One region of the Peribacillus sp. V2I11 genome, then DNA from elsewhere that is predicted to be linked to it. Evidence: predicted binding sites of a transcription regulator. Region 1 holds the regulator's gene; the other holds the start of a gene.
The links. Region 1 encodes Rex, which represses fermentation and respiration genes when NADH is low (regulators of the CRP and FNR family bind a similar motif). Its sites were predicted from a motif close to TTGTGAAATATTTCACAA; they were not measured.
Positions count from the first base shown of each region.

Region 2: the regulator Rex is predicted to act here: its motif matches at 1,451-1,468, upstream of QFZ73_RS15990 (helical membrane plugin domain-containing protein).

Region 1 covers NZ_JAUSYW010000001.1:2,028,906-2,032,081, forward strand. The annotation lists gene QFZ73_RS09625 (CPBP family intramembrane glutamic endopeptidase) at 1-281, shown strand, start outside; gene QFZ73_RS09630 (YdiK family protein) at 278-490, shown strand; gene QFZ73_RS09635 (redox-sensing transcriptional repressor Rex) at 1,102-1,761, opposite strand; gene moaC (cyclic pyranopterin monophosphate synthase MoaC) at 1,795-2,301, opposite strand; gene abc-f (ribosomal protection-like ABC-F family protein) at 2,435-3,176, shown strand, end outside.
Region 2 covers NZ_JAUSYW010000001.1:3,280,014-3,283,189, forward strand. The annotation lists gene QFZ73_RS15985 (NAD(P)/FAD-dependent oxidoreductase) at 1-930, opposite strand, end outside; gene QFZ73_RS15990 (helical membrane plugin domain-containing protein) at 970-1,401, opposite strand; gene QFZ73_RS15995 (hypothetical protein) at 1,722-1,892, shown strand; gene QFZ73_RS16000 (IS1182 family transposase) at 2,440-3,176, shown strand, end outside.

The DNA of each region.
Region 1 (3,176 bases):
TCATTTTCGGATCACTTCATAAACGCTTTAACTTCTTTATTTCAGCTTTAATCAGCTCAGTTATTTTCGGCTTGGCGCATGGTGAATTTGAACATCTTCTTTTATATACAGCAATGGGCTTCACCTTTGCTTTCCTTTATGCAAAAACAGGCCGCATTCTCGTTTCCATGAGCGCTCATATTGCGATGAATACGCTTGTTATCATCCTTCAAGTGGTATATCGGGAGGATATTGAGAAGATGCTAGATACTGCACAGGCCTTCATCGGAGGTTTATTATGAAACGTCAATCACCATTATTCATGGGCATCATCTATGCAGGCTTAGGAGCTCTTTTTACCGCTATCGCGATTCAAACCGTCAATTCTTCTGGATGGGGAATCTTTGCCTACATACTTGTCCTTATTGCAACTCTTGACTTTGGATCGGGATTACGCATGATCATGCTGCACTTTAAGATTAAAGCCGCACAAAAAAATAAGAAAAAATAAAAAAACGCTGTAATGATACAGCGTTCAGACTGTAGACAAACTCGATGAAAATTGAGTTTGTCTACAGTCTTTTTATTTGAAAAACGTTCCAGTTGATTTCAGAAATCCGCTCCCTTTCCGCCGACTGTCTGCCAAGCCTCCTCGCCGCAAGCGCCTGTGGGGTCTCGGCTAGCCAGTTATTCGGCAGGAGTGTCGCAAATTTCTTCAATCTAATAAGAATTACTGTAAAAAACCATTAAGGATAATCTAGTCTTGTTTTAAAATCATGTTTCGGGATAAGACCGTTCCGAACCTCCGATTGTAGACAAAGGGGTTCTATCTAAATTTTAAAAAACAGTTGATTGGAACGGAAGGTACGAGACTCCTGCGGGAAAAGCGCGTCCAAGTGAGACCCCACAGGCGCAAAGAGCGCCGAGGGCGGACCGCCCGCGGAAAGCGAGTGCCTGGAGTGGAAATCAACGTTTAAATTGCACTCCAAAAAAGTAAAAAACATGAAGGATAATCTAGTTTTCTTTTAAAATCATGGTTTGGGATGCGAACGTTCCACCCCCATTTTGTAGACAAACAGAAAAGATTTAATAAAAAAACGCTGCAATGATGCAGCGTTTTTTTCATTCCTCCAATGCGGCTTCTTCCACTACAGGATAATGTTTCAGGAAGTAGATGAGCGACTGAAGCTCCACGGCCAGGTCAATGTGGTGAACCCTTATGGATGGAGGCACCGTCAGCCGTGCAGGTGTAAAATTCAATATTCCTTTTATATCAGCTTTGACTAGACGATCTGTTATCGTCTGGGCTACCTGTGCAGGCACTGTCAATATAGCCGCAGTAATATTATTTTCCTGCAATAATGTATCGATTTGATCCATATGATAGATGGGCACATCAGCTATACGCTTGCCGACCTTTTCTTCAGAAACTTCGAAAGCCATTTCAATTTTTGTATTATTATTTTTCATGAAATTGTAATTTAAAAAAGCGGTTCCTAAATTTCCTACCCCGATTAAAGCGACTTTGGTCAATTCATCTTGATCTAGTGTTTTTCTAAAGAAGGATAATAAATAATTGACATTGTAGCCGTAGCCTTTTTTCCCAAGCGCGCCAAAGTAGGAAAAATCACGGCGAATGGTAGCAGAATCCACTTTTACAGCTTCGCTTAGCTCTGCCGAGGAAACTCTTTGTTTGCCTGAGGAATGTAAGTTCTTTAAAAATCGATAATACAATGGCAACCTTTTGGCTGTCGCCTGCGGTATCTTTGGGTCATGGTTCATTGTTCTTCCCCGCCTTCACACATGCTTTTCAACTTAATCTGTATCTGTTTGTTTTACTTGTCTTTTATAATCGTTACTGGAAACTCCGCCTGTTTTCTCCACTAAGAATGTAGGCCCGATCACCATTCCCTTATCAAGGGCCTTACACATGTCATAAACAGTCAAGGCAGTCACGGATGCAGCTGTTAACGCTTCCATTTCAACACCTGTACTGCCTTTTGTCTTAGCTTCCGTTTCAATCCTAAGCCTATATCCCTGTTCTTCTTTTTCCCAATCAAAGGCTATATTGACCCCTTGCAGAGCAATGGGATGGCACATCGGAATTATATTGGATGTATTTTTGCTGGCCATTATTCCTGCAACTTGTGCAACAGCCAGTACATCACCTTTTTTCATTTTCTCGTTCGTGACCAATTCATATATTTCATCATTCAATAAAATGCTCGATTGAGCTACAGCCGTCCGGGTTGTTTCAGGCTTAGCACTCACATCGACCATTTTGGCCCTGCCCTGTTCATTAAAATGCGTTAAGTCTCCCATTTAAGTAACCCCTCCTAAATAATACACTATTATTCCACTTTATGTAACAGCTTTTCTTTTAGCTTGGAACCAAGCTGTTGCCGATAATAACTAAAATACGTTACACTAACAATAATCAATTGAGGTGAAATCTATGATTTTGTTACAAATCAATCAATTATCGAAATATTATGGAGCTGAACTTATTTTATCAAATATGAAGCTCGAAGTTCAAAATAAAGATAGAATTGCACTTGTCGGCCGAAATGGCGCCGGTAAATCCACTCTGCTAAAAATCATAGCCGGGCAGCTTTCCCATGATGGCGGGGAAATAATCAAACCAAAAGGCGTCACCATCGGCTATATGGCCCAGGATACGGGATTGGAATCCGATCTGACCATATGGGATGAAATGCTGACTGTATTCAGGGACCTTATAGAGCAAGAAAAGGAACTGCGTCGCCTTGAGGTTGATATGGCCAGACCTGACATCTTTGAAAACGAAACTATTTACCGAAAAGTGCTGAATGAATATGACACTTTGATGGTGGCATTCAAAGAGAAGGGCGGTTATCAATATGAAGCGGATATCCGTTCCGTATTGCATGGACTTCAGTTTGCTGACTTTGACTATTCTACCCCGATTTCCACTTTAAGCGGTGGGCAAAAAACAAGGCTTGCATTAGGAAAACTGCTTTTAAGGAAACCGGATATATTGATTCTGGATGAGCCGACGAACCATTTGGATATCGAAACCCTCTCTTGGCTTGAACAATATTTACAAAGCTACCAGGGAGCTGTCCTTATTGTTTCCCATGACCGTTATTTTTTAGATAAAGTAGTTAACCTGGTATATGAGATTTCCCGGAATAACATGAAAAAATACCATGGTAATT
Region 2 (3,176 bases), 1.3 Mb from region 1:
AGGAGCGTATGGACGGCCGCCTTCTGGAGGGAAAGCAACGGCACTGTCCCCGACAACGAATACGTCATTATGGGATTTCGATTGCAAATACCCATTAACGGTTGCTTTGCCGCGATCCACTTCAAGGCCTGATTCGCCTACGATAGGAAGAGCCGCAACTCCGCCTGTCCAAACAAGCGTATTGGCAGTTATCGTTTGTCCATCTTTCAATTCGATTTGATTTCCTTTAACACCCGTTACAGGCAGACCTGTCAAGAATTCAACGCCGCGTGCTTCCAAGCTTGTCATCGCACGTTCGATTAAGTGATCAGGCAGGACCGGAAGGATTTTTGGACCAGCTTCTACAAGCTTGATTTTCAAATCCCTGAAGTCCACTCCGAACTTTTTGGCGATTTTAGGGAAATGATCCACGATTTCACCGATTAACTCGACGCCCGTCAATCCGCCGCCGCCGATCACGATGGTTGCGTCCGCTTCATTATTCGTTTGTGCATATTCGCGGATGCGATCTTCGATATGTTTGTAAATCTTGTTTGCATCATTTACGGATTTCAAGACCATGCTGTTTTCCTCAAGTCCCGGAATGCCGAAGAATCCTGTTTGGCTTCCCAAAGCAACAACCAGGGCATCATAAGATAAAGTGGAACCATTGGCAAGTTTCACTTCTTTGTTATCGACTGAGAAAGACTCCACTTTGGAAATGATAAGGTCGATATCTTTTCCTTTGAAAAGCTTTTCCAAAGGAATGGAAACGGCTTGTTCAGAAATGGATCCGCCTGCAAGACGGTGCAATTCGGTGATGATTTGGTGCGTTGGAAATTGATTCACCACTGTAACCTGAACTTCATCTTTATTGTAATATTCACGTACGGATAAGGCAGATAGTAATCCCGCGTAACCTGCACCTAAGATGACGATTTGTTTTGACATAGTTAATCCCCCGTCCTTACTGATTGAAAGTTTATCAAATTATTTTTGGTTTTTACGTTCTGAAGAGACTTCAAGAAAAGCTTGGGCAAAACGGAAAAGTTTTTGTGCTTGCGGATCTTTCATCATCCTTAACAGACCAAAAAGACCGATTACATCATTATTCACTTCAGCACGATCCTTGGCTTCGATGGCATTAGCCGCAAGCCCTTTCACTGAATGGACTACAGGTGTCGCGATCTCCGAAATGGCGCTGACCGTATCATTTTTCAAAACATCATCGGTCGCTACCGATTGAGCGAAATCATAAGACTTTGTTAAAATATTCACTAACTCAGTCAGTTTTGGTAACTGCTCAACTAAAGTGTTCAATGATTCCTGAACCTCAGGCTTTAATAATTGGTCCAGTACATCTAATTGTTTTTGGCGGGCATTAAGTTGTTCAGTTTGTGATTGGGTAATCGTTTCTGACATATCCAATTCTCCTTTGCATTGAGCATTTTGTTGATGTAAATAGAAAAACTTGTAAAATATTACACAATGTGTGACCAGAAAAAATACTATCAAAAATGTAATAAAAGCTATCCTATAGTATATCCCTTTAGTTACATGAAAACAGCTGATTTTTTAAAAAAGATTCATAAAATAATCTTTTCCTGCTTATTTGAAGTATAGATTCTAATGGGAGATCCCATTACTTACCTAAAAAGGACTTTAAGAGGTTATCTATCATCGTCTCCTATCATACATATTTCCATCTTGATTTGCCATCCTAAATGTTGGAGGTGAAAAATGTGACTGATTCAGAATCTGAACTTACAGAAGAGAATAATGATAAGAAGCTTCATAAACTGGTTGGCAGTATGGAATATACTAAAGCCCAACTATTGGAAGGTATGAATGGAATTTCTGAAGTTTACCTCAAAAACAGTGAGGAAGGCACATCGGAAACTCCTGATAAATAGTATTGTTGTAAGCATAGCGAAACAGTATGCTTACTTAAAATATCAGAAACAACCGTAAACAATGGCTTGAGGAAAACATATAAAGCGTTGAAGGTAAATGCGTAAATGGCGAGCTGGATAGTCTGGATGTCATTCGCCAGTATGATGTCATAATCGATTATGCAACGAATAGAGTCCTGCCAGAATCAATAAAACAGTTCCGTGAATACATGAAAACCCGTTCATTGGCATTGGAAGTAACGTGAAAAAGGTTCCGATTTCATTCGGAACCTTTCAGACTGTAGACAAACTCGATGAAAATCGAGTTTGTCTATTTTTATGGCTTGTACAATTTGGACGTTGATTTCCACTCCAGGCACTCGCTTTCCGCGGGCGGTCGGGGAGCCTCCTCGGCTTTCGCCTGCGGGGTCTCCCCTAGACGCGCTTTTCCCGCAGGAGTCTCGTACCTTCCGTTCCAATCAACTTTGTCTTACCTTTTAGATAGAACACTTTTGCCTGGAGTCATTTTTGTTTTAAAATAGAAGTATTAAAACTTGAGGTGATGAGGATGCTTTCTAAACATGATTCTATTCAGCGAGATCAACTTGAAATGATTACTTTAGATCAACTGGTGCCACCGAACCATTTGGTTCGTAAAATGGAGGCTGCCATTGACTTCACTTTCATTTATGACTTGGTGAAAGATATGTATTCAGAGGTAGGACGCCCAAGTATTGATCCAGTTATTTTAGTTAAACTGACTTTCATTCAATATACCTTCGGTATTCGTTCCATGCGTAAAACGATTGAAGAAGTTGAAACCAATATGGCTTACCGTTGGTTCTTAGGCTATGGTTTCCATGATAAAGTACCTCATTTCTCTACGTTCGGGAAAAATTATGAGCGACGCTTTAAAGATACAAACCTATTTGAACAGATTTTCTATCGCATTTTAATGACAGCTGCTAATAAAAAGTTAATAAGTGCTGAACACGTTTTCGTGGATTCCACACATGTGAAAGCCAGTGCGAATAAACGGAAATTTGAAAAGAAAATCGTTCGTAAAGAAACACGAGCGTATCAAGGACGTCTTCAAGAAGAAATCAATCAAGATCGTGAAAACCATGGAAAAAAGCCTTTTCCACCAGATAAATTTGATAAAGAAGAGACCAAAGAGATTAAAGAAAGTACAACGGATTCTGAGAGTGGCTACTATGTGAAAGATGAACGAACAAAACAGTTTGCCTATTCATTCCACGCGGCCGCAGACCGCAACGGTTTTGTATTGGGAACGATTGTAACACC